Regions from separate parts of the Rhodoferax sp. GT1R46 genome, predicted to be linked through region 2. Evidence: predicted binding sites of a transcription regulator. Region 2 holds the regulator's gene; the other holds the start of a gene.

Region 1 (15,496 bases), on a different contig from region 2:
CCAAGTGGTGAAACTGGCGTTCGATGGCGGCCAGGTTGTCAAAAATGTCGGCGTGGTCGAATTCCAGATTGTTCAACACGGCGGTACGGGGCCGGTAGTGCACGAACTTGCTGCGCTTGTCGAAAAATGCCGTGTCGTATTCGTCGGCTTCTATGACAAAAAAGGCCCCCGAGCCCAACCTGGCGGAGACGCTGAAGTTCATGGGCACGCCGCCGACCAGAAACCCGGGCTGCAGGCCGGCGCATTCCAGTATCCAGGCCAGCATGGCCGTGGTGGTAGTTTTACCGTGGGTGCCGGCCACCGCCAGCACATGGCGGCCCTGCAGCACATGTTCGGCCAGCCATTGGGGACCGCTGGTGTAGGGCGAGCCGGCGTCCAAAATGGCTTCCATCAGCGGAAACTTGGGCGTGCCATCGGGCAGGCGCGCACGGCTGACGACATTGCCGATGACAAACATGTCGGGAGCCAGCGCCATCTGGTCTGCACCAAAGCCCTCGATCAACTCAATGCCCAAGCCGCGCAGCTGGTCGCTCATGGGCGGGTAGACGCCGGCGTCGCAGCCGGTTACGCGGTGACCCGCTTCGCGGGCGAGTGCGGCCAGACCACCCATGAAGGTGCCACAAATGCCAAGAATATGAATGTGCATGCGCTTATTCTAAGTCGAGGCTCATGGCGATTGAGGCCGCGGGCCCGCGTGTCGATTGTGCAGGCCGCTATCAAAAATGGAGCGCCCTGTCTCGAGACGTTGATGGGTGCACAGGTGCAAAATGGCGCCATGGAATCATTGAAAGAAGAAATTGCGGCCGTATCCGCCCGTATGGTGGTGGAGGAGGGGCTGGAATACGGCACCGCCAAACGCCGCGCGGTCAAGCAGATGGGCTTGTCGCCGCGTACGGGCTTGCCCGATAACGACCAAGTTGAGGCGGCGGTCGAGGAGTACATCGCCATCTTTTGTGCGGACACGCAACCTGCCGAACTGCGCTCACTGCGGGTGTTGGCGCTTTCGTGGATGGAGCGGCTGGAGCGCTTTCGGCCACACATCGGTGGGTCGGTATGGCATGGAACGGCTACGCGCCGATCAGACATTTATCTTCAATTGTTCTGTGATGACCCGAAATCGGCCGAAATTGGCCTAATTGACATGAACGTCCGCTTCGAGCCGCGCACCGTGACCGGCTTTCAGGGGGACTCTGTGGATGCACTGAGCGTGCATGTGCTCTGTCCGGACTTTGGTGAGTACATCGGTTTGCACTTGTTGATTTACGACTTTGATGATTTGCGCGGTGCCCTGAAACCCGATGCGCGGGGCAGGCGGCCAAGGGGCGATCTGGCAGCTTTGCGCAATTTGCTGCATGATGGCGGCCCATGACCGATTCTCAATCTGACATCCCGACTCCTCCCGCTGTTGCACCCGTGATGGGCCGCCGGGCGATTTTGGGCGGTGCTGCCGCAGCGGCCGCACTGGCGGGTGCAGGCGTGGCATGGTGGCGTACCAAAATGCCCGAAATACCGCCGGGCGCGATGCCCGTGGAGGGTTTTTGGTCCATGCAATGGGAAACCCCGCAAGGTGGCGTTGTACCCATGCAGTCATTTCGGGGGCGTCCACTGCTATTGAACTTCTGGGCAACGTGGTGCCCGCCGTGCGTGGAAGAATTGCCTTTAATAAACGCGTTCTATCAGCAAAATAAAGCCAACGGTTGGCAAGTGCTGGGGCTGGCGGTCGACAAGCTCGCATCCGTGCAGGCGTTTCTGCAAAAAATGCCACTGGATTTTCCGGTCGGAATGGCCGGGTTGGCGGGCGCAGATCTGGGGCGTGGCTTGGGTAATCTGGCAGGTGGACTGCCGTTCTCCGTCGTTGTGGGTGGCAATGGGCAGGTGCTTCAACGCAAGATGGGCCGTCTGAGTGCGTCCGACCTGGACGCGTGGGTGCGTTTAAAATAGGCGTGCGGCGGACAAAAAAACCAGAATACTCTCTTCAGGGTTGTTCCCGGGTCCGCAGAGTTCCCTGAGTCTTTGCAGGGACTTCGGCTGTAAATAAATAGTTTTATCGCCAGATGGCGTTTTTTGCTGTAAATTCGCCGCTTACTAAATGTCGGTTGTTGGAGATATCATGGATTTACGCAAACTCAAAACTTTGATCGATCTGGTGTCGGACTCGAATGTGTCTGAACTGGAAATCACCGAGGCAGAAGGCAAAGTTCGCATCGTTAAAGGCGGTGGAGCCATGGTGCAAGGCTATGCGCCCGCGCCCGTTTATGCCGCGCCTCTTGCGGCTGCGCCAGTGCCAGCGGCGAGCGCGGTGCCTGTCGTCGCCGAAGCGGCCGCCGGTCACGCAGTCAAGTCGCCGATGGTGGGTACCTTTTACCGCTCGTCCTCTCCTGGCGCCAAGGCCTATGTGGAGGTGGGTGACTCCATCAAGGAAGGCGAGACGATCTGCATCATAGAAGCCATGAAGATTCTCAACGAGATCGAGGCCGACAAGTCCGGCACGGTCACTCGCATCCTGTGCGAGAACGGTCAAGCCGTTGAATACGGTCAATTCCTGTTCGTCATAGAGTAAGTTCTCACACGCATTCTCATGTTCAAAAAAATCCTGATCGCCAACCGTGGCGAGATTGCGCTGCGAATCCAGCGTGCCTGCCGCGAAATGGGTATCAAGGCCGTGATGGTCTATTCTGAAGCTGACCGGGAGGCCAAATACGTCAAACTGGCCGATGAGGCGGTTTGCATCGGACCAGCCCAGTCGTCTCTCAGCTACCTGAATGTGCCGGCGATTATCTCGGCTGCCGAGGTTACGGACGCTGAAGCCATTCACCCGGGCTACGGATTCCTGAGCGAGAACGCGGATTTCGCCGAGCGGGTGGAGAAAAGCGGCTTCCAGTTCATTGGACCCACGCCTGAATCGATCCGCATCATGGGCGACAAGGTGTCAGCCAAACAAGCCATGATCCGCGCCGGCGTTCCCTGCGTGCCCGGATCCGAGGGTGAATTGCCGGATGACCCGGTCCAGATTCGCCGCATTGCCAAGGCGGTGGGTTACCCCGTCATCATCAAGGCGGCAGGCGGTGGCGGTGGGCGCGGCATGCGGGTGGTGCACACAGAGGCGGCGCTGATCAACGCAGTCGCGATGACGAAGGCAGAAGCCGGTGCTGCATTCAACAATCCGGCCGTTTATATGGAGAAGTTTCTCCAGAACCCGCGCCACATTGAAATCCAGATTCTTGCGGACAAGCATAAAAACGCCGTCTATCTGGGCGAGCGGGATTGCTCCATGCAGCGTAGGCACCAGAAAATTCTGGAGGAGGCGCCCGCACCCGGTATCAATCGCAAGCTGATCGATCGCGTAGGCGAGCGCTGCGTGGCTGCGTGCAAGAAGATTGGTTATAGGGGCGCCGGAACCTTTGAGTTCCTGTACGAAGACGGCGAGTTCTACTTCATTGAGATGAATACCCGTGTGCAGGTGGAGCATCCCGTCACAGAAATGGTGACCGGCATCGACATCGTCCGGACCCAGATCATGGTGGCAGCAGGTGAAAAGTTGCCGTTTACCCAGCGCCAGATCGAGATCCGGGGTCATGCGATCGAATGCCGTATCAACGCAGAAGACCCTTTCAAGTTCATTCCCTCACCAGGTCGGGTCACGATGTGGCATCCACCGGGTGGCCCAGGTGTGCGGGTGGATTCTCATGTGTACACCAATTATTTTGTGCCGCCCAACTACGACTCCATGGTCGGAAAAATCATTGTGCACGGTGACACGCGTGAGCAAGCCATGGCCCGCATGCGGACGGCGCTTGCGGAGACGGTGGTGGAGGGTATCAACACCAATATTCCGCTGCACCGAGAATTGATGGTGGACGCCAAGTTTATGGATGGGGGGACCAACATCCATTACCTTGAGCACTGGCTAGAACAGCACAAGCGCTAATCACCATGGCGATGTTTGAACTGAGCATGATGTGCCCCGAAGACCGGGTGGAATGGTTGAGTGATGCCCTCGACGCGCTGGACGCCTTGAGCGTGAGTGTCGAAGACGCAGATGCCCAGACGGATGCCGAACAGGCCCTTTTTGGTGAGCCCGGCATGCCGCCACCTAAAGATGGATGGCAGCGTTCGCGGGTGACTGCGTTGTTTGCCGAAGAGTCCCTTGCTGCAGAAGCTGCTGGATTGCTCAAGGTGCAGGAACTGTTTGCGGGGTGCCTGGTCTTGGCTATGGCAGCAGTGCCCGATCAGGACTGGGTGCGGTTGACGCAGTCGCAGTTCACGCCGGTGGAGATTACACCCGAATTCTGGATCGTGCCGACCTGGCATGAACCACCTGCCCAGGCGCGCCAGGTGATTCGGCTCGACCCGGGACTTGCCTTCGGCACGGGAACCCACCCCACTACCCGCATGTGTCTGCGCTGGATTGCAACCCACTCCGTGCAAGGACGCGTTTTGGACTACGGCTGCGGGTCCGGTATTCTGGCCATTGGGGCTGCGAAATTCGGGGCGAGCGAAGTCGTCGCGGTCGACATTGATGTCGCGGCGGTTCAGTCCACCGAATTGAACGCCTCTGCAAACGGGGTGATCTTGCTGGCGGGTCTGCCGGACCGGGCTGAGGGTGTGTACGAAGTGGTGTTGGCCAATATTCTGGCCACGCCACTCAAGGTGCTGGCTCCCTTACTGTGTGCACATGTCGTGCCGGGTGGTGATCTGGTGCTTGCGGGCATTCTGGAGCGGCAAGCCGATGAGCTTATCGAGGCGTACGCGCCGCATTGTCGTCTTGCGGTCGCCGACCGGGAAGATGGCTGGATATTGATGACCGCATCAATCTGAACGTGCATTTCAGGCCATCTACAATGGCCTACCGATGAGCCTGATAACCCAATGTCCCGCCTGCTCCACGATGTTCAAAGTGGTGCCGGATCAACTTCGTATTTCAGACGGTTGGGTCCGTTGCGGGCAATGTGACGAGGTTTTTGACGCCAATGCGCATCTTCTTGGCGCGGTAGCGCCCGAGACTGAGACCGAGGCGCAACCAGAGTTCGCTGCCCATGAGGTTGCCGACGAACTCCCCGATAGCGTAGTTCCTGACCGGTTCGATTTTCTTTCCATTGAGCCGGAGCCAACGCCCGAGCCTGACCTCGCGGTGGCCGAGGTTCCCCCGGATTCGTTTCCTGAGCAGAGTCCTTCTGAGCTGTCACGGATTCTGGAGTTTCCCGTTGATTCTGATGTTGATCTTGAGCCAGAACCAGAACCAGAACCAGAGAATCTACCTCTTGACGATTCGGTTGTCGCCGATGTTCCGGGTGATGTGGTCGACGAAGATGCATGTGTCGAACCAGCGGCAGAGGTGTCACCGCTCCGGTTCGTGCAGGCAGACGCCATAGAGAGTCCGGCCGAGAGTGACCCCAATCTGTCATTTATGCGATCCGCTCGCGAGGCAACTATATGGAGCCGGCCGCTGATTCGCGCTTCATTGGTGCTACTGTGCGTCCTTCTGGCAGGCGTGCTTTTTCTGCAGATTACCGTTCAGGAGCGGGACCGGATTACCGCAATGGAGCCCGCCACAAAACCCTTTGTGTCGTTGATATGTGAAGCGCTGGCCTGCAAGATTGCGCCATTGCGGCAAATTGAATCTGTGGTGATAGACAGTTCTTCTTTCACCAAAGTCCGTGCCGATGTGTACCGTTTGACTTTCACGCTCAAGAACAGCGCTCCAATCGAAGTGGCGACGCCAGCGATGGAGTTGGCACTAACCGATATGCAGGATCGTCCGCTGGTTCGGCGGATTTTTGCGGCCAGCGAATTGGGGATCGAGCAGGCCGCCATGGCTCCCGGTGTTGAGTTGGCCGCGAGTCTCGCCATTAATGTGCGCTTGCCAGCGCCCTCCGATCGGGTGTCGGGGTATCGGTTGCTTGCTTTCTACCCATAAAAAAGCCCGGAACCTTGCAGTTCCGGGCTTTGATTCCAATCAGCAGACCGTTTAGGGTTTGCTGGATGTTGGAAAGGGCCATGCGGCCTGCGGGCTCAAAGTGGTCTGAGCAGCAGGCGCGGCGGAAGCAGCGGGTGCTTTCGCGGCTTTCTTCGCAGCCGACTTCTTGGCTGCCTTTTTAGCGACTGGCTTTTTTGCTACGGCCGCCTTCTTGGCAGGAGCCGCTTTTTTCGCCGGAGTAGCTTTCTTGGCAGGAGCCGCTTTTTTGGCAACTACTTTTTTTGCCGGAGTGGCTTTCTTGGCAGGAGCCGCTTTTTTAGCAACTACTTTTTTTGCCGGAGCGGCTTTCTTGGCAGGAGCTGCTTTTTTAGCAACTACTTTTTTTGCCGGAGCGGCTTTCTTGGCAGGAGCTGCTTTTTTAGCAACTACTTTTTTTGCCGGAGCAGTCTTCTTGGCAGGAGCTGCTTTTTTAGCAGCTACTTTTTTTGCTGGCGCAGCTTTTTTCGCTGGTGCAGCTTTCTTTACGGATGCGGCCATTTTTTTTGGAGCCGATTTTTTTGCAGTTGCCATTATTTTCTCCTTGATCAATTTACAAAGAGCACTTCTTGCCGGTTGGATCGCAAGAAGCGATTCATGTTGTTGGGCAAAGGCCCAGCAGCATGAACTTGGTGACACAAACCCATCGCATCCTTTACAGAGTGCTGGTGGATTTGTGAAATTCGCAGAACCATTTTCAACGTCTTAGTCCCAGGACAGCGCGCCGCCCGATTGGTACTCAATCACGCGTGTCTCGAAGAAATTACGCTCCTTCTTCAAGTCGATCATCTCGCTCATCCAGGGGAACGGGTTCTCTTCATTGGGGAACAATGCTTCCAGTCCGATCTGGGTGGCACGTCGATTGGCGATGTAGCGCAAGTAGCCCTTGAACATGGAAGCGTTCATGCCCAGCACGCCACGTGGCATGGTGTCTTCTGCGTAACGGTATTCCAACTCCACAGCCTTCTCGAACAAAGCCTTGATTTCGCTCTTGAATTCCGCAGTCCAGAGTTGCGGGTTTTCGAGCTTGAGCTGGTTGATCAGGTCAATGCCAAAATTGCAGTGCATGGACTCATCGCGCAGGATGTACTGGTACTGCTCTGCGGCGCCGGTCATCTTGTTCTGCCGTCCCAGCGCCAGGATCTGCGTGAAGCCAACATAGAAGAACAGGCCTTCCATCAGACAGGCGAACACGATCAGCGACTTCAGCAGTGTCTGATCGGCTTCGGGTGTTCCTGTATGGAAGTTGGGGTCCATGATTGCATCAATGAACGGGATCAGAAATTGATCCTTGTCCCGGATGGACTGCACTTCGTTGTAGGCGTTGAAGATTTCGCTCTCGTCCAGCCCCAGCGACTCCACAATGTACTGATATGCATGCGTGTGGATGGCCTCTTCAAACGCCTGACGCAGCAAGAACTGGCGGCATTCGGGCGCAGTGATGTGCCGATACGTGCCGAGCACAATATTGTTGGCGGCCAGTGAATCTGCAGTAACAAAAAACCCGAGATTGCGTTTGATGATGCGGCGCTCGTCTTCAGTCAGGCCGTTCGGGTCTTTCCATAGCGCAATGTCCCTGGTCATGTTGACCTCTTGCGGCATCCAATGGTTGGCGCAGCTCGCAAGGTACTTCTCCCACGCCCATTTGTACTTGAACGGGACCAGCTGATTGACATCGGTCTGACCGTTGATGATTCGTTTGTCCGAAGCCTTCATGCGCCGAGGCGCCTCAGATGGGCGGGCTGCAACAGGCGTCGATGGCATGGGGAGGGGTGCTAGATGCGCGCCATCATTCAATGTACGAACAACGGGAGCGCTTTGCGCTTGCACCGCAGACAGTTCTTCCGTCGGCGTGTGCGCAAAATTCGGTAGCGATGTGGGCTTGATTTCTTCGTCCCAGGTCAACATAAATAATTCCAATCAGCGGATTATGAGAGCAGCGAAATGAAATGAAAAGTAATCATGCATTTCGTTGCTCGCATGTGTTGTTCAATTGCATCGCGTGAAACGCGACACATGCTTTTTCTTCACTGACATGACTCACAGGTTGGGTCATCAACGCCACAAAACTTGATGTCCGTCGCCGCGTTTGTCGCCATCTCCATTTGCATTTGTGCGGCGGCTGCTGCGGTCTCCAACGCGCTGGAACTCCGCATGGAACCCTTGGCGTCATTGCCACTGGACACTGCATTCATGCGTCCGGCCGTGACAGTCGATTTCTCTGCATGCGTTGCCGACATGGTGCGCAGGTAGTAAGTGGTCTTCAAGCCACGCAGCCAGGCAAGCTTGTAGGTCTCGTCCAGCTTCTTGCCTGAAGCGCCTGCCATATAAATATTCAGTGATTGCGCTTGGTCAATCCACTTCTGACGACGCGCTGCAGCCTCAACCAGCCACTGGGTCTCCACTTCAAAAGCTGTCGCGTACAACTGCTTCACGTCCTGGGGTACGCGATCGATCGGGCTCAGCGATCCATCGAAGTGTTTCAGGTCCATCACCATGACGTCATCCCACAAGCCCAGGCGTTTCAGGTCTTTGACGAGATAGCCATTGATGACGGTGAACTCGCCCGACAAATTGGATTTGACCGACAGGTTGCCGAAGCTGGGCTCGATGGAGGCATCGACGCCAATGATGTTGGAGATGGTTGCCGTCGGCGCAATGGCAACACAGTTGGAGTTGCGCATGCCGTCAACCGCAATCTTTTGGCGCAACGCATCCCAATCCATAGTGGACGAACGGTCCACTTCCACATAGCCGCCACGTGCGCTGGCCAGCATGTCGAGGGTGTCGAGTGGCAAAACGCCTTTGTCCCACAGCGATCCCTTGTAGCTGGAGTACTTGCCGCGCTCTTTGGCCAGATCAGTGGATGCCCAATAGGCGTAGTAACTGATGGCTTCCATGGACTGGTCGGCAAAATCCACGGCAGCATCGCTCGCGTAGGGGATGCGCAACTCATACAGGCTGTCCTGGAAAGCCATGACTCCCAGGCCGACCGGGCGGTGGCGCAGGTTGGAGTCACGCGCTTTTTTGACGGCGTAGTAATTGATGTCGATGACGTTGTCCAGCATGCGCATGGCGGTCGAAATGGTGCGCTTGAGCTTGTCGTGGTCCAGTGCGCCGTTCTTCAGGTGCTGGCGCAGATTGACGGAACCCAGGTTGCAGACGGCCGTTTCGGTGTCGGAGGTGTTGAGTGTGATCTCGGTGCACAGATTGGATGAGTGCACGACACCCGCATGCTGCTGGGGCGAGCGAACGTTACAGGCGTCCTTGAAGGTAATCCAGGGATGTCCGGTTTCGAACAGCATGGTGAGCATCTTGCGCCACAGGTCGCTGGCTTGGACGGTGCGGGAGGGTTTGATCTCGCCGCGGGCTGCTTTTTCTTCATAGGCCACGTAGGCCTTTTCGAACTCCGCACCAAACAAATCGTGCAGGTCGGGCACATTGTTGGGGGAGAACAGGGTCCACTGGCCTTTTTCCATCACGCGGCGCATGAACAGATCAGGAATCCAGTTGGCTGTATTCATGTCGTGTGTGCGGCGGCGGTCATCGCCAGTGTTCTTGCGCAGTTCCAGGAACTCTTCGATGTCGAGGTGCCACGTCTCCAGGTAGGTGCAAACGGCACCTTTACGCTTGCCGCCCTGATTCACGGCAACGGCCGTGTCATTGACCACCTTCAGGAACGGCACCACACCTTGTGATTCGCCGTTGGTACCCTTGATGTGGGCGCCCAAGGCACGCACACGCGTCCAGTCGTTGCCCAGGCCGCCCGCGAATTTGGAGAGGAGCGCGTTTTCCTTGATGGATTCGTAGATGCCGTCCAGGTCATCGGGCACCGTGGTCAGGTAGCAGCTGGAGAGCTGGGAGCGCAGCGTGCCACTGTTGAACAGTGTCGGGGTGCTAGACATGAAGTCGAAGCTGGAAAGTACTTCGTAAAACTCGATGGCCCGCGCCTCGCGGTCGATCTCGTTGAGGGACAGACCCATGGCCACGCGCATGAAGAAAGCCTGGGGCAATTCAATGCGGATTTTGCCTTCATGCAGGAAGTAGCGGTCATACAGCGTCTGCAAGCCCAGGTAATCAAATTGCAGATCACGATCGGCCTTGAGGGCTGCGCCCAAACGCTTCAAATCAAACTGCATCAATCGTTCATCCAGCAACTCGGCGCCAACGCCTCGCTTGATGAATCCGGGGAAGTAATCGGTGTAGGCCGCAGCCATGTCGGCAGGCGCGACGTCACGCCCCAGTACTTCGCGGGAAATGGTGTGAAACAGCAGGCGTGCTGTGGCGTACGTGTAGTCGGGGTCTTTTTCAATCAGTGTTCGGGCCGCCAGGATGGAGGCCTTGTACACCTCGTCCATGGGCACGCCGTCGTACAGGTTGCGCATGGTTTCGGCCAGAATGGGCTCAGCGCTGACATCGGCTCCCAAACCCATGCAGGCTGTCTGAATCAGCGACTTGAGTTGACCGAGGTCCAGCACCACGCGCTGACCGCCTTCAATGGCATGTAATACGGGTGCGACTGGCGCCACTTGCGCGACTTGTTTGGCGCGCTCCTGGGTGCGGCGCTCACGATACAGAACATAGGCACGTGCGATTTCGTGGTGTCCGCCCCGCATGAGGCCGAGTTCCACCTGATCCTGTACATCCTCAATATGGAAGGTTCCACCGCCTGGGCGCGAGCGCATCAGCGCCCGGATGACTTGCTGCGTCAAAACGTCAACCATTTCGCGAACGCTGGCAGACGCCGCGCCCTGGGTTCCGTGAACGGCCAGAAAGGCCTTCATCATGGCCACCGCAATTTTGTTGGGCTCAAAAGGTACGACGGCGCCATTGCGACGAATGATCTGGTAGTGGTCAAGCAGGTTAATGGCGCCACTGTCAGCCATCGGCTCACTGAGGGCGGGTGGGACTGCGCTGGAGGCGAGAGCGGTGGCGTTTGAAACAGATTGCATGATTTCCTCGTCTAAATCGGTATTTTTATTGGGCTCAAATGAACCTGGTTGCCGGCTTTTTTGGCGGAATTTCTGAAAAGCCGGTGAAAGCAGCACACACTATATATGGGGTGCAGGGTGGTTGCAAGACGCTACCGGTAGTGTATCCGGTCAAAGTTTGCCAAACCGCGGCAGTTGCTTGGCTTGTGCTATTGGCCTGCGCTGCATGCCTACGCGGCGCCCGTAAAGTGGGCAATGCTTTGCAGGCCTTATCTGACGTGTGTTTGAGCCAGGAAACCCAATGCTGGCGCTGCTTTCAAACGCTTTTGCCTGGAAAAACCGCATGCGGTGGCGGTTTGATGTCTACGGGACATCGCAGCGATGCATTTGAAAAATGTCAGCGCTGGACTTTTCGGGTGGCGTCCAACAGACCCTGGAGTCAATTATTTTTTAAACGCTTGCGGGAAAACACGGTGGAGAAAATCCCAGGGTTTTCTGCAGAAGCGACCAATCCATGCCAGCGCCAGGGTCTCCTTTTCGACCAGGTGCAATGTGTTCGTGACCCGCAAGGTACGAAATCGGATACCGCTGGCCCAGTGCGGGACACAGGGCTTGCAGTGCTTCGTATTGCGCGGACTCAAATATGCCTCCCTCCAGGCCCTCAAGCTCAATGCCTATGGAGTCGTTGTTGCAGTCATTGCGCCCTCGGTAGTGCGATGCGCCTGCGTGCCAGGCACGGTCATCACAACTGACGAACTGCCATACCTCGCCTCCGCGCTGAATGTAGAAGTGGGCAGATACCTCCATGCCTTCTATCTGTTTGAAGTAGGGGTGCTGTTCCCAGTCGAGTTGGTTCGTAAATAGCTCATGAACCTGATTGCCGCCGTAGACGCCAGGCGGCAGGCTGATGGAGTGCAGCACGATAAGGTCTATGTGGGCCTTTGTTGGGCGGGGGCCGAAGTTGGGCGATGGCACCCGGTGCGCAAAGCGGTACCACCCGCCATCCCAAAGTCCAGGATTTAAAAGATGTTTGTCAGGCATCGGGGTCTTCGTCCCGGGGTGCATCGATTTTTAGCCGCGCTATCCGGTAGCGGATTTGCCTGAGGCTCAAGCCCAAGCGAGAGGCTGCCAGGGTGCGGTTGAAACTGGTCTCTTTCAGTGTCTTGACCAGGATGTCGCGCTCCTGCTGATCCAGGTGGCTTTGCAGATCCGTGGGCAGGGGCGAGTCCGTCGGTGCGAGGCGCGCGGGCGACGTGACGGTTTCCAGCGGCATGGTTCCACTGATGGGTGTCTGCAGGTCATCAAAATGAAGCTCGTCGCCCTCACACAGGGCAACGGCGCGGTGCAACAGATTTTCAAGTTCTCGGACGTTGCCGTTGAGCGGCAGCATCGCAAGCTGTTCGATGCTGCTTGGGGCCAGTCGCGGTGCGGGCATCCCCGATTCCTGAGCGATTCGCGCAAGCAGCGCCTCGCACAATGCGGGAAGGTCTTCGCGACGTTCACGCAACGGGGGAATAACTATGTCAATGACGTTCAGCCGGTAGAAGAGATCCTGCCGGAACCGACCCGCATGCACTTCCTCGGGGAGGTCCTTGTGTGTGGCACTGATGATGCGCACATCAACTGACTCCTCTTGGTTGGAGCCCACTGCCCGCACGCAGCGCTCCTGGATGGCGCGAAGTAGTTTCGACTGCATGGCCAATGGCAGATCCCCAATCTCATCCAGAAACAGTGTCCCTCCGGTCGCGGCCTGGAAAAAACCTTGCCGATCTTGGGTCGACCCGGTGTAGGCGCCCTTCTTCGCGCCAAAAAACTCGGTCTCCAGCAGGTTTTCCGGTATCGCACTGCAATTCACCGCGATCCAGGGCCCTGCCGCCCGGTGGCTGTTGGCATGCAATGCGGACGCGACCAGTTCTTTGCCGGTGCCCGACTCGCCGCGTATCAAGACAGGAGCCATGCTGCGAGCAACCTTGACGATCCGGTCCTTCACGCTGCGCATGACAGCAGAGTCACCGGCCAACTTCGACAGGGTCAACTGGCCGGCAGAGGTTGAGGGCGATGATTCAGACCACCTGGCGTCCGTAGCCCGGCGCGCCGGACCACTGTGCGGCGCTGTACCCTGGACTGCAGAAGCAATTGCCGATCTGAATTGTTTCAAATCCACTGGCTTGGTGAGGTAGTCGAAAGCGCCGGCCTTTAACGATTCCACCGCGTTTTCTGCCGAACCGTAGGCCGTTATCACGATGCAGCGCTCCGCCCGCTGTTGCGTCTTCATGCTGGACAATATTTCAATCCCCAGTCCGTCAGGTAAGCGCATGTCGGTAATAACTACGTCAAAACGTCGCGTGTTGAGCAGTTGCCAGGCATCCTGCAGGCTGCCCGCGGTTTCCACCCGGTAGCCTTCGCGCAACAGCGTCAGCTCATACAGAGTTCGCAGATCGGGCTCGTCGTCGATCACCAGAATCTGGGCGTTGCTCAATACAGTGTGGTTTGCCATGGTGTCGCATTAGTTTCCGTCAAAGCGGCGTTGCCTTGTGCGTCGGTGCGCAGGAACGTGATTACAAACTCATTGCCACCTGTCTGGTGGTCATCGGTTTTTCGGGTAGTGCGCTGGTAAATCAGGGACGCGCCATGCCCTCCGCAGAGTTCCCTGCAAATGTAGAGCCCCAGACCGCTGGAGCGGCTCTCCGATGAGAAAAAGGGTTCAAACAAGTGGCGTTCCACGGACTGCTCCATGGCGGCGCCGTCACTCCAGACAGAAATGCCAGTATGCTGTGAATCAACCAGGAGCCTGCTGACCTGGATGGAGTCGGGCTTACCGCTGGCATATCGCAGTGCATTGTCCAGTAGATTGACCAACACCCGACGCAAGTGATCGTCATCAAAGCGGACGTTGGCTTCTGGATCGAGCAAATGGATGCCCATTTGCCTCTGGCTGCCGTTTTGCCCCGCCCAATCAGTGCAAATGCGCTGAATCGACTCGTTCAGTGCAAGTGTTGTGTGCGGATTGTCGTGGGGTTGTGCTCTTGATACATTGAGGATGTCATCCACGATTTTTGCAAGTCGTTTGGCGTTCTGGCTCACCATCACGGTCAATCGCTTGTGTCTGGGATCGGTGAGGTCTTCGTCGAGCAGCGCATTGGCCTGCGCAATGGCGGCCAGGGGATTGCGGATTTCGTGTGCCACTGCGGCAGACAAGCGGCCCATGCTGGCGAGTTTTTCCGTGCGCATGCGCGCCTCCAGTTCGCGTTGATCCTCCAGAAAGAGCACGCACAGGCTTTCGCCACTGCTGCCGTGCGGCGCAGCAAGACGGGTGCGCGCATGCAATCGGCGCGGACCATGGGCCAAGTGATGAATGACCACATCCTGTTCCTGGCTCTGGTGGGTTCCGACCGTCAAGCGCGTCAACTTCAGCAGAGGAAGCCAGCCTGCTTCGTCTTTCAGGTCAAAAACATTCGCGTGCGAGGCTCGCTCGGAAGCAAGTAGCTGCCGCGCTGCGGGGTTGGCAGCGCGCACACGACCCTTGTCATCCACAACCAGTACGCCGTCCGGGAGTGACTCGATGACCAGTTCATTGACCTGACGCTGAATGGTTGCTGCGAGCTGGCTCTGGCGGGCGCGCTGTCCTTCGCTCGCCAATCGGGTGGAAAGCTGATTTCCCAGTAGCGCAATCACAAAGTAGCCTACTCCGCTGAGCGCGGCCTGTACAAAATACGGTGCGGCATCGGTCGGGGCCTGAACGTAGGCCCACAAGGTGCTTCCCAGTAAAACAACGGTCACTCCGGCTGCGGTACCCAGTGCCAGGCTCAGGGAGCCCAAAATGGACGCCAGCAGTATCGGAAGTGCGAAAAGGGGGGTGTAGTTAATGCTGTTGCCCTGCAACAGCTGCAACGCGGAAAATGCAACGACGTCCAGTCCCACCAGCGCCACCCAGGCGCGGTTGAACGACTCACCCAGTGGCCGTGGCTTGATATATAGCCGGGCTGCCAACGTGCCCGCAAAATAGGCGGCACTGATGGCAATCAACAAAACGCTGTGGGATGTGCCGGTGGCAACTAATGCCGTTTGCAGCACCACCAGCACAAGTCCCAGAATGAGCCGGGCGGTCATGAAGCCCTGCCACAAACGGGTTAGTTCGTTCAAATCATCGGGCGTATCCGAAGGCCCTTTGATCCCGGCAGGATCAAACCATGAGTGTTGGTAGTCTGGCTCGCCCATTCAAGACTCTGTTTTTTGGCGGTGGGCTGCGCTGCAATAGGAACCTCTGGTGCCAAGCACCGCTTCGTTTGCGGGGATATGCACACCACACTGGGTACAACGAACCATGTCCTGCGGGATCGCAGAGGCGGGCTTTTTTCGCGAAACATCGCGTTGCGCGGTTGAGCGTGACGAGCGCCAGCGCCACGCCAGCAACAACACCACCAGAAAAATCAGCAGGTACTTCATGGTGTACGCCCCAGTACGATTTCCATCACAAAGCGCGAGCCCACATACGCCAGAAGTAAAAGCGCAGAGCCGATGTAGAGCACATTCACGGCCCGTTTGCCGCGCCATCCGAAAGCGGCCCGCCCGATGAGCAGCACCGCAAAAGTGATCCATGCCAGCACGGAGA
Region 2 (15,496 bases):
CGCCCACCTTGCTTGGGGCCACTTACTCACTGCCCACCGGCGCCTCAGCCAACCGTCAACGAAAAGAGTTTTCGACGACTGTGGTGCTGCGAAATCGTATTGCGGCACGATAAATTTGTCCACGTTTTGATCATGACCCATACCCATTTACCCACCCATTTTCGGAAAAGGCAGGCTATTTCTTTGCGGGGAAATCAGGGTGGCATGACCCTGGTCATCGGACTTATTTTGTTGGTCATGTTGATGGTTGTCAGCGTGGTGGGTTTCAGAAACACCACGTTATCTGAACGCATGACGGGCAACGCCTTTGATCGCAATGTGTCCTTTCAGTCGGCTGAGAGTGCAGGTAAAGAAGCGCTGGAGGTTATCAATACGGCTGGTGGTTTTGTGCCGGTTACAGCAACGATCTCTATGACCACGGTAGGGCAGTTCAATCCCCCGATAACCGCAGGAGGCACCGCTGCTTATTGGACACAAGGAGCAGGCGCTACGCTTGCTACGCCTGCTACAGATTGCCTTACTGCCACTTCGTTCAACTGGACAAGTTGTTCGGCAACTGTGGCCACCAAGTATGCCAACAATGCAAACAAAGCCCAGTATGTGATCGAGTTCATATCGAGTTCAGCCAGCTGCGTTACCAATGTCAACACTACGACCACCACCTATCGTGTTACTTCACGAAGTACCGGTGGATCGGGTGATGCAGAAGTAGTGCTGCAAACCATTTACAGCCAAAAAGTGGCAGCCGTTGGTGTATGCCCTTAATGCATTCTGGAGAGTGACCATGAAAAATCTGTTTGATTTTTGGAGTAGCGCAAAGTCCACCGCTTGGAGGCGTTTAGGTATAGCGTGTGCGGTTTTGATCTTCGGCAGCGCGCCGTTCAATGCAGCCAGGGCGCAAACTACGGTGAATATAGCGAAAGTGCCACTACTGGCTCTCAAAAGTGCTCCTGGCTTGGTCATGCTCACTATGAGTCGAGATCATCGGCTTTTCTATGCGGCCTACGACGACACGAGTGACATTGATGGAGATGGCACTGTCGATGTAGGGTTTAAGCCATTAATCACTTACTACGGAAATTTCATTTCCGATCGTTGCTACGACTACATCACGACTGGGGCCAATAACCCCCTATTCAGGCCGGTTGCAATGGCCAGCGCATCTGGCTGCAAGGTTGGTTCGACTCAGCGTTGGCACGGCAACTGGCTCAACTGGGCGACCACATCCCGTATGGATGCTTTGCGCCGCGTGCTTTATGGCGGTTACCGTGTTGTAGATAACGCGACCACATCTGGCGGTACCTCTACGGTGCTGCAGGGAGCCTTCATACCCAAAGACAGCCATGTTTGGGGCAAGGAGTACAGGCCTCTTGCTGCCGGTGGCGTGGATACCTACGACATTGCCGAATACACCACTTTGAGCATGCCAACGGGGACAAATCAACACGATTTTGTAGTGTTAACACCCACTGCCAACACCACTTATGCGTTCATGAGTGCCACCCCTGCGCCCGTCTTGCGTTACCTGACAAATGTTGACAATACCACCCACCGCATTTGGTATTGGGCATCTGCTGACGTTGCACAAGGTATTGGCAGTTCTCCTGCTAACTTTATCAAGGGTACCGGAGTTGCTACCTCCGAAACGGCCACAGACCGCAAGCTGCGGGTGGAGGCCTGCGTGTTGATTGGAGGGGCGCGTGAAGCCGGGTGTACCGGTTATCCATCCAGCAGCCCCACGGTCTGGAAGCCCACAGGTACCTTGCACGACTATGCGGTAAACGACCAGTTGAAGTTTGGCTTGATTACTGGTTCATACGAAAAAAATTATTCGGGCGGAGTGGTGCGACGCAATATCACGAGCTTCAATGACGAAATTGTTACCGCGACGGGGCAGTTTGCGTCGAGTAATGACGGCATCGCCAGAACCATTGATCGTTTAATGGTTCACGGTTGGGGAGGTTCCCAATATGATTGCGGATACAAGACCACCGCCAATCGCAATCAGGGTGACTGCAAGTCTTGGGGTGCTCCGATTGCTGAAATGATGTATGAGGGGCTGCGCTATTTCTCTGGAAAAAGTGCGGCTACCAGTGCTTTTGATTATGGCAGTGGAGCCAGCGCAGACGCGACGATGGGATTTTCAGCCTTGCCAACTTGGACCAATCCATTTCGGGCAAAGGCCAGTGGTGGCAGCCCTATTTGCTCGCGCCCTGTGCAGATGGTTATTGCAGACCCTTTAACCAGCTTTGATTCTGACCAATTGCCGGGTGCGTACTACAGCACGCCAACCACCGGCTATGGCGCAGCTTTGGGTTCCAATGATCTAACCGGTCTTAATGTAACAACAGAAGCAGACGCCATTTGGACCGCTGAGGCCTTGGGTACGCGCAATGTCTATATTGGCCAATCGACATCTACGAATTATGATGGCAACCCAAGTGCCAAGACCGCCTCTTCGTTCTCACAATTGCGGGGGCATGCCCCAGATGAAACCCAGTCGGAGGGTAGTTACCATTCCGCGAGCGTGGCTCGCTTCGGGAAGGTCACGGGAATACCTGTTGGAGCACCAACGGGCACACCGGTTGTAGCTACCGTTGCTGCAACCAAAGTTGACACCCTGGCAGTGGCTTTAGGCAGTCGCACACCTAGAATCGAATTTGCAAATCCACTTGGGGGCAAAGTAACAATTGTGCCTTTGTCAAAAGAGGTCTACGCGGCTAATAAGAACCCGGGTCAGTACCAGGCAACGGGCGCTATTACCGGGTTTTATTACAAGAATTACTCGCCTACGCAGGTTACCGCGGTCGTCAATTATTCCGACTCGGACCAGGGTACCGATAACGAAACCGATGCGCAAGTGGTGTACGACATTACGCTCACTGGTAACGTTTTGAATATCCAGATGCAGCAGCTCGACCCTTATCCTGGTGGCATTCAATCCAACATGGGTTACGTTATTTCTGGCACTGGGGCCACGACCGATGGTTTGTATCTCGATACCCGTACAAACACCTCCAGCTTCCCCAATCCGATGGCCGCAGGGCTTATCTATTATCTGGACACGTATTCTCCTATAGCAGTGACGGTGCCGGCTGGAGTGACTCCTACGATTGCATCTCAATTGCCAAAGACCTTGACCAGCCCGCTGAATAGCAAGGCGCTACCAACTTTTGGAACGACTACCTCACGTACTTTTACGTTGACTGCGGCGAGTGCGACCACCACTAGCTTCATACCGCATGACCCCCTTTGGTATGCGGCCAAATATGGTGGTGCTGGAGTAATGACGGGTCCTGTTGGCGCACAGGATCCAACCAACTATTTCAAGATCAGCAACCCTGCAAACTTGCCCGCTCAAATGGGAAAGGCGTTTCGATCTGCGGCGGCACTTGCCGCCGTGGCGAGCACCAGCGTGGTGGGTGTGGGGCAGCGTAGTTTGGGTACTGCGGCCATATATCAGGCGAACTACGATTCGTTAACCTGGTCGTCTCGCTTGTATGCTTTCCCCGTGTCTACGTCGGGTGCCTTGTCAAACACTCCTGTGTGGGAGTCGTCCGCTCTAATCCCTACTGCGCCTGCATCGCGCACCAACATGTTCTTGGGACGAGGTGGTGCCACCACGCCTATTGTCTTGGCCTCCACCGCCTACGCTTCTCTAAGCGGTTCAGCGGACCCCACTACGACGGAGATCAATGATTTTGGCGACTCAGCAACCTACAACTATTTGCGTGGAGACAAAAGTGGGGAAGAGCGCAACGGCGGCACTTTGCGCAACCGGGGAATTACCGCCGGTACCAACACTTCGACGGCCATCGATCCGGCTACGCAAACTACCAACAACCCTACTGGCACGACCTATGCCAAGTCAACTTATGGCTCGGTCTTGGGTGACATTGTTAATTCTGATCCGCAAATTATTTCCAAGAAGGACTACGACTACGGCGATAGTGACGCAACCTACACTACCTTCTTCAGCGCTATTAGCTCAGAGACCATAGCGGTTGGCAGCAACGATGGTTTCTTTCATATTTTTAACGCCGACCCGACCAGTAGTGGTGGCGGTGAGTTGTTGGCGTTCATGCCGCAAGCCGCGCGCATGAATATCAAAAACATGGCGAGTCCCGCTTTTCAACATGAAGGCAAAATTGATGGATCTATAGGCTTGGGACATGCCAAGATCCGTACACCCGCTGATTCCACTGTGAAGTGGCGCAGTCTGGCCATTGGGACTGGTGGCGGAGGTGCGCAAACCGTGTTTGCAGTCGATGCAAGCTCCACCACGTTTACGACAGGCAGTGTCATGTGGGAGATCAATAACCTTACTACCGCCGCTTCGAGCTTGGCCTCCACTTTTGGATATGGCTCAACTTTTGGCAATATCATGGGGCGTCCAGCCATAGGCAAGCTGGCCGACGGGACTTGGGTGACCGTATTTGGCAATGGTTACAACAGTACAGCAGGGCGTGCTTTCCTGTACGTTGTTCGCTTGAATGATGGCGCTATTTTGAAGATCATTCCTACAAACAATGCCACTACGGGTAATGGCATGGGTGCTACTGAAATTGTGCGCAAAACATCGGGTAACCGAGACACCATTGACTACGTCTACGGTGTGGACTACAAGGGCGGGGTGTGGCGGTTTGACCTGAGCAGCGTCTCAGGCGGGTCCGGCTGGCCAGCCAACGGGGCGCTTCTGTACCAAACGCCCACTGGGCGCCCCATTACCGGTGAAATCAAGGTGGGTCCTGCGCCTACCAGCGTACTGACCACCGGCGGTAAGATGGTCTACTTTGGAACTGGTAGTTATCTGAGTGCGGCAGACCCATCTACTACAGCAGTGCAAGCGCTATATGGTGTCTATGACGATTTGCTGGGCACGTCAAACTCTATAGCTTCGGTACTTGATACCAAATTGTCGAATATGACAATTTCACCGGGAACCTATTCGGATGTACGCCAAACCTCGGCAGCGCCAACAACTCCGTGGTATTCCGTGGCAGGAAACAAGGGCTGGGTAGTGCCTCTGAGGGCGTCTATCTCTCCGTCTATAACCAATATTTATGCCGGTGAGCGAGTTATCGCGCCCCCGGTGCGGTATACGATCACGGGCACAATTGACGCGTTCTTGTTTACCTCTATTGTTCCAAGCACCGATGACTGTTCAGCTGGATTGGATGCCTGGATTACCGGTGTTGACGCAATGACCGGCGGTTACGTTAAAGCGTTCAGTAGCCTTGCTGAGAATTCAGTGCGAATTACTGGCGGATCGCCGCGCGGTGTATTTGTGTTGCAAGATGGTGCTGCACCTACTTTGTACATCAGTCAAACTGTTTTCAATAACACCGTTGCCACTAACACATTTACAACCGGGACGGGTGGCTCGCAGGATGTAACTATCAACGGTGTGACGGGAACCACGCGGATTATTTCTATTGACTTGACCAAGGCAACACCATCTGCCACATCGAACCGACAGGTTTGGCGTCAACTGAAGTAAGACGTGCGTTTTTAATAACAATGGGAATGCAGAAATGAATTTAAAAAATCGTTTGCGTGGGTTCACCTTGATTGAGCTCATGATTACAGTCGCCATTGTTGGGATTTTGTCTGCAATTGCATTGCCGTCATATAAGGGCTACGTAGAGCGGGCAAAGCGGGCGGATGCCAAAACTGTGTTGTTGCAGGGGGCTCAATTCCTTGAAAGAAATCGGTCAAGCAATTTCACCTACGTGGTTGCTTTGCCCTCAGCTTTGGCGGTTTCACCGGCTACGGGCACTGTTGCCTACACCATCGCAGCAGTAGCTACTGCATCCGATTTCACTTTGACTGCCACTCCTACTGGGTGGGTAGATAGCACTTGCGGCAATTTGACCCTTACTAGTCTTGGCGTAAAGGGGCAAAGTCTAGGGAACGCGGCCACATGTTGGAACAAGTGAACGGTTATTGCCATTAGTCTTAGGAAAATTTGAACAAATTTTAAAGTGGAAACTCTCGGCATAGCGTCTGGCCGAGATTGGTTGGGCATGAAGGGGTTTTGGCAAAACCCCAAGTCCACAATGGCCAAGAAATCAGCACGCCGCACTCGGCGCACGCGTACGCCAGCATGCAGAGCGAAGGTGGCGCTGGCAGCTCTGCCTGAGGACAAGACGACGGCAGAGCTGTGCAATCAGTTCGAATTGCATGCCAACCAGATTACGGAGTGCAAGAAGCAGTTGCTGACGCATGCAACGGATGCTTTCGAAGGTGACTCCAAGCCAGTCAAGATAGTGGATCTGGTGCCACCGCACGGGTATAGAAGCATAGGCGCCCCAGCCTGCCCCCAGCAAGGCAACACCAGGCAACAAGATCTATCCCTACTTGTTGCGCAAACTCGCCATCGTGCAGTCCAACCATGTCTGGGCACTGGACACAACATACATTCCTATGGTCCGAGGTTCTGTCAGCCTCACAGCAGTTGCCGATGTGGCCAGTCGCAGGGTGTTGACACACAAGGTGGCGATCACGCTGGACGCTTGCCACGCAGTTGAAATCATTGAAGAAGCTTTTGCACGATTCGGTCTGCCAGAGATAGTCAACACCGATCAGGGCAGTCAGTTCACTGCGAGCGACTTCACCGATACGGTATTGAACAAAGGTTGCAAGCTATCCATGGATGGGCGCGGTGCCTGGCGTGACAACGTCTTTGTCGAGCGGGTGTGGCCCAGCGCCAAGTACGAACGCATCTACCTCGAGGCCTATGACGGCGTGTCGGCAGTCCGTGCTGATATTGCCGACTACTTTGACTGGTACAACACGCAGAGGCCGCATTCAAGCTTGGATCGAATCACCCCAGAGCAGACCTATCTGAACTTGCTGCCCACGTTGGCAGATGCTGCGTAGAATCAAATCCCCGGTGTGCCCCGAGCACCTTTAGCAATCGACCCAGAGCCCACTTAAAGTCGGGAATTTGTCGTTCAAACAACCGGAGCCACTTCTGGGTGAACTGAACCACCGATTGCTCAGGCGATCCCGAAACGATGGCAAGATAGGTCAGACCGTGGTTGGCCCAACCCGAGAAACACCACGTGCCCCGAGTGCATAGCAGTGATGGGGAACTATCCGGCGAATTCCATCAGCGACCGCAATTGCAGCCTGCATACAAAGTCCGGATGCATGACTGCAATCGAAGCTTTGAACCGTCGTGAAATGAAAGCTTGGCAAACCGGGGGAGTCTATGCATGGTATTTCAGAATGAAGTTGCATATTGGTGTGGATAGCCAAAGCGGTCTGGCCCACAACGGAGTGGTAACACCGGCCACTGTGCATGCAAGCGTCCGTTGCCAGACCTGCTGCACGGCAACGAGCGGCGGGTCTACGGTGACTCGGCCTATGCCAGTCAGAAGGCTCTGATTGCTGGCAAGGCACGCACGGCAAAAGACTTCACCAACCAGCGCATGCGCTGGGGTCGTTGACGAGGCCGTGCGTGTCAAGAACCGCAACAATTCACGCACCCGCTCACGGTTGGAGCATGTCTTTGGCGCGGTCAAGCGGCTGTGGGGCTTTTCTAAGGTGAGATATCGTGGATTGCAGAAGAACGCCACACAGGCGTTCACTGCTTTGGCCAAAATCCACCTCGGTCCCCAAAGGTTGATGGCCCGGAAAACGGCCCCTAGGGCTGCAGAACTGGGCTCATTTGGCCCCAAGTTCACAACATCAGGCCCCATCCACTCGTGTCGGCGCCTTGACGGTACTTCTTCACCATAATCCTGGATTGGACTACCGCCTCACCTCATCCACCAGCAGCTTGAACTCATCAATGTCTTCAAAGTTGCGGTAGACGCTCGCAAAACGCACATAGGCCACCTTGTCGAGCTTCTTGAGTTCGCGCATCACCAGTTCGCCAATCCGGGTAGACGCAACTTCACGCAAACCCAAGTTCAGCAGTTTTTCTTCAATACGCTCAATGGCGCTATCAATTTGCTCAGTGCTGACGGGGCGTTTGCGCAGCGCCAAGTTGAACGAGGCCAGTAGCTTGGCGCGCTCATACTCAATACGGCGGCCGTCCTTTTTGACAATGGCCGGGAAGTTGACGTCCGGACGCTCGTAGGTCGTAAAGCGCTTTTCGCACGAACCGCATTGGCGCCGGCGCCGGATGAAATCCCCGTCCTCAGAAATCCTAGTTTCCACAACCTGGGTCTCTGAATGACTACAAAACGGGCATTTCATCGCGCAGCCAGATCGTGCTTAGCCGTAAACCGGAAAGCGCGATGTCAAGGCGTGCACTTTGGCGCGCACTGCATCGATGTTGGCCGCATCACGCGGGTTGTCCAGCACGTCGGCAATCAGGTGGGCGGTGGCGCGTGCCTCTTCGTCCTTGAAGCCACGGGTGGTCATGGCGGGGGTGCCAATACGCACGCCGCTGGTGACCATCGGTTTTTCGGGGTCGTTGGGGATGGTGTTTTTATTGATAGTCATGTGGGCGTCGCCCAGCACGGCCTCGGCTTCTTTGCCGGTAATACCTTTGGCGCGCAGGTCGACCAGCATCACATGGCTTTCGGTGCGGCCGCTCACAATGCGCAGGCCGCGCGCAGTCAGGGTTTCTGCAATGATTTGCGCGTTCTTCACCACCTGTTGCTGGTATTCCTTGAAGCCGGGCTGCATGGCTTCTTTGAACGCAACGGCTTTGGCGGCTATCACATGCATCAAGGGGCCGCCCTGCAGGCCAGGGAAAATGGCGCTGTTGATGGCTTTTTCATGCTGGGCTTTCATCAGGATGATGCCGCCGCGGGGGCCGCGCAGGCTTTTGTGGGTGGTGCTGGTGACCACGTCGGCATGGGGCACAGGATTGGGGTACTGGCCGGCCGCGATCAAACCGGCGTAGTGGGCCATGTCGACCATGAAGATAGCGCCCACGTCTTTGGCCACTTTGGCAAAACGCTCAAAGTCGATCGCCAGCGAATAGGCGGATGCGCCAGCGATGATCAGTTTGGGTTTGGATTCATGGGCTTTACGCTCCATGGCGTCGTAGTCAATCGCTTCGTTGGCATCCAGGCCGTAGGAAACCACGTTGAACCACTTGCCACTGATGTTCAGGGGCATGCCGTGCGTTAGATGGCCACCCTCGGCCAAGCTCATACCCATGATGGTGTCGCCCGGCTTCAAAAAGGCCAGAAACACGGCTTCATTGGCGGATGCACCGCAATGGGGCTGCACGTTGGCGGCATCGGCACCAAAAATTTGCTTGATACGGTCGATGGCGAGCTGTTCGGCCACGTCCACATGCTCGCAGCCACCGTAGTAGCGCTTGCCGGGGTAGCCTTCAGCGTATTTGTTGGTCAGCTGGCTGCCCTGTGCGGCCATAACGGCAGGCGATGCGTAGTTTTCGCTGGCAATCAGCTCGATATGGTGTTCCTGGCGCGCGTTTTCGGCCAGGATGGCGGCCCACAGTTCGGGATCGGTTTGTTCGACGAGGATGTTACGGTTGTACATGGCAGTCCTTTAAGACAATGAACCTTGATCACATGAAATGAGACAAGGGCTGCCCAGGCGAACGGCTGAACGTGCCCGCCTGTGCAGGCGGTACGGCACGCTTCCTAGTGGTGTCCCACGTCAGTGCCTTAAACCCTTGCGGGTGGACACCTATCGCCAGTCGCGTACCAATACGAGTTTACCCGACTCGCTCAGGAGTTGGAAATACTGGCCACGGTCTCCGGCGGTTCCTGTGGTTTAACAGGTGCAGTCACGGGTACCAGCCGTGGCGCTGACAGCGGCACGGTACGCCCACCAACCACGAGTTGGAGCCGGTTGTACTCGGCCATAACCTTAGCGGTATAGCCGCCGTCCTCTTCGAGGTTGCCAGCTCCCACGTAGAGCTTGAGGCCACCTTCTATGGAGCCACCACGGGAAATACACTCCTGCAGCACCTTGACGCCAACCCGCAAGTTGGAGACCGGATCAAAAGCTGCAAGCCTGCCGCCAAAACCCTCGTACTTGTCACTATGGATCTTGGTCATAACCTGCATCAGCCCCTGCGCGCCCACTGCACTTTGCGCAAACGGGTTGAAGCCGGACTCAATGGCCATGATGGCCAGAATGAGCGTGGGATCCAATTTGGTGCGTTTGCCGGTTTCAAAGGCCTCTGTTACCAATGCGCTGAGCGGCTCGGGTGCAATGCTGTACTTCCGGCTAAGCCAATAGACCACAGCAGCTTGCTGTTTAGGCAGGCTTTGGGGGTTTGCGGCCGTGGCGCGGTCTATGCCAACAAGGTCCTGGGCAATGCTAATGACTTCAGGTTGGCGGGCCTTCAACCAGCCCATCAACTCAACTTCACCAGCCTGGCGAATTTCTGGCCTAGCGGTCAGGGTGATCACGGCAAACATGACGGCCAAGCCCAGCAGGGCAAAACCGTTGTGTGTGATTTCAAAAAAACCTTGGGCGATGTCGCTTGTGAAGACTCGCAAGCCCTTGGTGAATTTTTCGGTCGCTGTCATAGCTCTTCCTTCTTTGGCGGGGGCTTGCGTCTTGCACTGCGGGCAGTGCGAGAATCTCAGACACCTCGTTTGGGTTGGTACGCTATCAATATCCTGCGGCGTCGGATCGACATGTGCAGCGATTTGAATATGCCGGGTTCGGCAGCGGATACGGGTAATCCCTCGCATTGGCTTGGGATGGGCGGATTCTATGGGTGTCGGATATACCTAGTCAACAATATTAAATAGGTTTGTTATTCTATTTTTGATCTGTTGCCGAGCGCTTTTCAAGCCTGACGCGGGCTTTTCGTGATTTTTTGAACCCGGAAAATTTGGTAATCGAGGCGCCAGCATCCATTGAAAATCCGATTTGAAATCACGTTGCGCCGTCACTAGACTGAGATTGCCTGGTAACTCGGGCGCTGTGTCGGCAGTAGCCAGTCCGTACCAAATGGGTATCAGTGATAAAGCGGCCCCGACATTTGAGGGAGGTAATCTATTACTTCCTAGACCCTGTGGGACTTCAATCTCCCTGGTGTCAACCCTGACGGCACGGACCTTTGGTCAGCCGCCAAGCCCGGTGCCTGAACCTGATGGTTTGGACCCGGGCTTTCTTGTTTCTGCTGGCGCGCCATTGGACAATCACGTGCTTTTATTCCCAATGCATATGGATAGCGGACAAAAATCTCGGAGGAAGCGTCATTTCGCGGCGAAAATAGCGGGTTATTGCTTTCATTTCAAACCATACCCGAGCTCACCGTGACGTCGACTTCCCCTGCTAAAAACAACGATATTGCCCATTTGGACAGTCTGACCGGTGGCGCTTTTACTGCCCCCACTTCCGGCGAACGCGCTGCACGTGTGCGGGATTGGTTGCTTACCAGCCCCAGCACAGACCAACTCGCCGATGTGTTCAAGGAATTGAGCATCAAGGACAAGGGCGCGGCCAAACTGGTGCGCGAGAAGCTGGATGAAGCCAAGCGTGCCAAGGGTCAGGAGGTTCTGGCTGCTGAATGGGCTTCCAAGGCTGCAGCCCTGCTGGCCATGGCAAAACTCAATATTGCGGATGCGCTGGCTTGGCAGCGTGATGCGGCCAAGGCAGGTGCGCCTCTGAGCCGCGAGCCGCTGGCTTCGCTCAAGACCCAACTGACAGACCGCGTGCGCGTCATTGAAGATCTGCAGCGCCGTGTTCAAGTGCAGCGGGAAGCGGCAGTACTACTGGCACAACGCATTGAGGTGCTCTCTACCAAGTCCTGGAAGGATGCTCAGGCCGCCGTCGATGCTTTGCGAGTGGACGTGGGCCAATGGCAGACACAGGCCGCGCAGTTGGTAGCAGACAACAATTGGGCGAGTGTGGACGTGAAGTTTCCGCCTTTGCTGGAGGCGTCCAGTGGACAGCTTCTTGTGGTGTGGGACGCCTTTCAAGGTGCATTGGCACTGGCCGTGTCAGCAGCACAAGACGCAGCCGCTGCATTGCCACCGGTGCCCGTGTGGGCCGATGAGTTGCGCGTGGCGCGCGGTTTGCCCGCAGAAGGTCTCGCCAAGCAGACTAAAGCCAAGGTCGACCCGCAGGTTCGCACCCAGGCAACTTCGGTGGTGCGCGAAGTGTTGGCCAAGTTGGAGCTTGAAATCGCCGAAGGTCACGGCAAAGCCAGCGCAGGCGCTGCGGGCGCGTTGCGCCAGGCGCTCAAAGAATTTGGCAGGGTCATTGACGACAAGCTTGAGAGCCAGGTGCATGCCGCGTTGGCGGCAGCCGGTGAGCTTGAAGGCTGGCAGCGCTGGCGTGCAGACCAGTTGCGCGAAGCGCTGGTAAGCCAGGCTGAGGGGTTGTTGAAACGACCCGAGGGGCAGTCCATTGGTGGACGCAAGATGCAGGAAAACCTGCGTTCAATGCGCGAACAATGGAAGCAAACGGACCAGGGCGGCGTTCCAAATCATGCCTTGTGGAAGCGATTTGACGAGGCTTGCAATGAGGCCTACAAGGTTGTGGAGGCTTGGCTGGAGAAGGTCAAGTCAGAATCTGCCGAACACAAGGCACAGCGTCTGGCATTGATTGCCGAGTTGAACGCCTGGGCTGAAGCGAACCGCACCGCACTTGACGGTGACTGGAAAGGCTTCAACCGGATCCTGCACCAGTTTGGCGACCGCTGGCGAGAAGCGGGTCACCTTGGGGAAAAGGCATTTGCTGAAATGCAACCGCTGTGGAAAACTGCCATTGCGAATGCAGCCGCTCCGTTGGAGGCATTGCAGGCAACGAGCCTTGCTCTGCGCCACGCCATGATTGAAGAAGCCAAGGTGTTGGGAGCCGCTCCAGAGTTGCGTGTTGATGCCGTCAAGGCATTGCAACAGCGCTGGCAGGCACAGGCCCATGAGGTTCCCATGGATCGCCGCCAGGAGCAAAAACTGTGGGACGCGTTCCGAAAGCCGATTGATGACGCCTTCAACCGCAAGACGGTAGAGCGTGAAAAGGCCGAGGCCACCTTGGGCGCCCGCGACAGGTTGGTCCTGCAAGCGGCCAAGGCGCTGGAAGCTGCCAATGCCACAGGGGATGCGCAAACTATTCGCGCGGCCATGGCAGCACTCGATGCGGCCTTGCATGGACAAGCCCAGGCGCAGGCGCAAGTGCAGGCGGCAGGTTCGCAGGAGATTGACGCCAAGGCGGTGGTATCTTCTCCCGATTCAGAACAAAACGGGCCTCTAGCCCCCGTGGAAAATGCGCAGGCAGCTACAGAAAACATAGCAATGGACGAGCCATCGCAAGAGTCCGTGGCGGCGCAGGAAGCGCCAGCGCCGACTTCGGTTCCCAAGGCGGCGCCCAAACCGGTGATTGCGATGCGCGGGGATGATCGTCCCGGCATGAAGAAGGAAACTCCATCGCCTGCCGGTGGACGTGGTGGCAAATGGGGTGAAAAGGGGAGCGATCGCAAAGACGCTGGCCGGGGTCCGCGTGATGCCAACGCGGGATCGTATGGATCCCAGCGTCCCGGTGAGCGTTTCGGTGCGGATAGCCGTGGTCGCTCTGAACCCTGGCAGGATGCCCCCCGTCTGGGTGACACGGCATTCCGTGCCCAGCGCGACGCGATCGAAAATGCACAGCACGCACTTAGAAAGCTGGCGGCACAGGCCCATGGTGAGGCGCTGACTCAGTTGCTGGCTGCGTGGGAGAAACGCGACGCGGCCTTGGTCCCCAGCGCACAGGACTTGGGCAGCCGGGCTACGCCCGCAACGCGCACCGCATGGGTGCAGGCGTTGGGTGGACAAACCCAGGCGTCCGCCAAGGCGCTCACTCCGCAAGAAGCACTGTTGCGTCTCGAAATGGCCGCTGAAGTGCCGACGCCTGCTGAGGATCTCGCCGCACGGCGAAATTTGCAGTTGCAGTTGCTGACCCGTCGCAATGACCCAGCCCCAGTACAAACCTGGGGGCAGGATGCGGCAGTGGTGCTGGCGGGAGCATTTGACGGACAAGCGGCACGACGTCTGCAAAATGTCCTCAAGGTGCTATTGAAAAAATAGCCGGTAATTTCGGAAGGGCTGTGCGTTGTGGATTCCGTTGACGACCTTTTAAGGCGGCTGGAGCAACTCAATACCATTGGCGCAGCCCTGTCCAAAGAGCGCGACACCACGCGTTTGTTGGAAAGTATTTTGGTGGCTGCAAAAACTATCACACATGCCGATGGCGGCACGTTGTACCGCGTCACCGAGGACTTCCAGGCCCTGCGCTTTGAAATTCTGAAGACCGATTCGCTACACATTTCGATGGGTGGCAGTTCGGGTCACGTCATCGAATTTCCGAATTTACCTTTGTACGACGGCAATGGGCGGCCCAATGATTCGCTGGTGGCTGCCTATGCGGCCATCCGTAACCAGACCGTCAACATATCGGACGCCTACACCGAGCCCAACTTTGACTTTTCGGGGACCCGACTGTTTGACCAGCAAACCGGGTATCGATCGTAGTCGTTTCTGGCCGTGCTCATGAAAGATCATGAGGGTGATGTGATTGGGGTTTTGCAACTCATCAATGCGCTGCATCCGGAGACGGGTCAAGTTGTCCCTTTTTCCGCGTCTGATCAAAGTCTTGCCGAGTCTCTGGCTTCACAGGCTGCAATCGCTATCACCAGCCGCAGCCTGATGGGGCAACTCGAGGCACTGTTTGAGTCGTTCATCAAGCTCATTAATCTGGCGATTGATGAAAAGTCCCACCACACCGGCGACCATTGTCAACGGGTTCCGGCTCTGACCATGATGCTGGCCGAGGCCGTTAATGCAACGCAGAGCGGTCCGATGGCCTCATTCACCATGGACGAAAGGGATCGCTACGAGTTGAAGATTGCGGGGCTTTTGCACGACTGCGGCAAGGTGACCACGCTGGTGCACATAGCCGACAAAGCTACCAAGCTGCAAACCCTGTTCGACCGCATTGAGTTGGTTGATACCCGATTTGAGGTTCTCAAGCGCGATTTGGAAATTGCGGCCCTGCGCGCGCAGCTTGCCATGCGATCGCAAACGGACGTTTCGGCAGAAGTGCGGTTGTGGTCGCAATGCCGCGCGCAAATTGCGGCTCTTGATGCGGATCGTGACTTTTTGCGTACGGTGAACCAGGGGGCCGAGTCCATGAAGGAGTCTGACCTGAAGCGTGTGCGCGAAATCGGTCAGGGCCAGTTCTGGCGCAACGCTGAAGGGCTGGAGGCCGAGTTTCTGAGCGCCAACGAACTTGAAAACCTGACCATTCGGGCGGGTACGCTCACCGCTTCGGAACGCGGGACCATCAATCATCACATAGTTGCAACTATCAAAATGCTGGAGCAGTTGCCTTGGCCCAAACACCTGAAAAATGTGCCGGAATTTGCCGGTGGCCACCATGAACGCATGGATGGCAAAGGCTATCCCAAGGCGCTGACGCGGGACCAGATGTCGGTGCAGGCACGGATTGTGGGTATTGCCGATATTTTTGAGGCGTTGACGGCGAGGGACAGACCTTATAAGCAGGGTATGAAACTGTCGCAGGCCATGGGCATCATGCATAAGTACCGTTGGGGCGGCCA

Evidence for each region. Region 2 encodes NrdR, which represses ribonucleotide reductase genes. Its sites were predicted from a motif close to CACNANATNTNGTG; they were not measured.
Region 1: the regulator NrdR is predicted to act here: its motif matches at 11,003-11,016, upstream of AC097W_RS12775 (ribonucleoside-diphosphate reductase subunit alpha).

Annotation. Positions count from the first base shown of each region.
Region 1 is NZ_JBWMBC010000005.1:146,527-162,022, reverse strand. Features, by position in the region: gene mpl (UDP-N-acetylmuramate:L-alanyl-gamma-D-glutamyl-meso-diaminopimelate ligase) at 1-646, opposite strand, end outside; gene AC097W_RS12815 (hypothetical protein) at 776-1,369, shown strand; gene AC097W_RS12810 (TlpA disulfide reductase family protein) at 1,366-1,941, shown strand; gene accB (acetyl-CoA carboxylase biotin carboxyl carrier protein) at 2,111-2,560, shown strand; gene accC (acetyl-CoA carboxylase biotin carboxylase subunit) at 2,579-3,928, shown strand; gene prmA (50S ribosomal protein L11 methyltransferase) at 3,940-4,818, shown strand; gene AC097W_RS12790 (zinc-ribbon and DUF3426 domain-containing protein) at 4,889-5,917, shown strand; gene AC097W_RS12785 (histone H1-like DNA-binding protein) at 5,969-6,535, opposite strand; gene AC097W_RS12780 (ribonucleotide-diphosphate reductase subunit beta) at 6,659-7,861, opposite strand; gene AC097W_RS12775 (ribonucleoside-diphosphate reductase subunit alpha) at 7,981-10,905, opposite strand; gene ampD (1,6-anhydro-N-acetylmuramyl-L-alanine amidase AmpD) at 11,335-11,925, opposite strand; gene AC097W_RS12765 (sigma-54-dependent transcriptional regulator) at 11,918-13,381, opposite strand; gene AC097W_RS12760 (two-component system sensor histidine kinase NtrB) at 13,360-15,102, opposite strand; gene AC097W_RS12755 (PP0621 family protein) at 15,103-15,330, opposite strand; gene AC097W_RS12750 (cytochrome C assembly family protein) at 15,327-15,496, opposite strand, start outside.
Region 2 is NZ_JBWMBC010000001.1:812,806-828,301, forward strand. Features, by position in the region: gene AC097W_RS03795 (PilW family protein) at 1-113, shown strand, start outside; gene AC097W_RS03800 (pilus assembly PilX family protein) at 133-765, shown strand; gene AC097W_RS03805 (pilus assembly protein) at 785-5,500, shown strand; gene AC097W_RS03810 (type IV pilin protein) at 5,535-5,939, shown strand; partial or broken gene AC097W_RS03815 (transposase) at 6,060-6,882, shown strand; partial or broken gene AC097W_RS03820 (transposase) at 7,219-7,617, shown strand; gene nrdR (transcriptional regulator NrdR) at 7,759-8,208, opposite strand; gene glyA (serine hydroxymethyltransferase) at 8,227-9,471, opposite strand; ZMP/ZTP riboswitch at 9,516-9,645, opposite strand; gene AC097W_RS03835 (lytic transglycosylase domain-containing protein) at 9,663-10,472, opposite strand; gene AC097W_RS03840 (DUF349 domain-containing protein) at 11,211-13,964, shown strand; partial or broken gene AC097W_RS03845 (HD domain-containing phosphohydrolase) at 13,992-15,496, shown strand, end outside.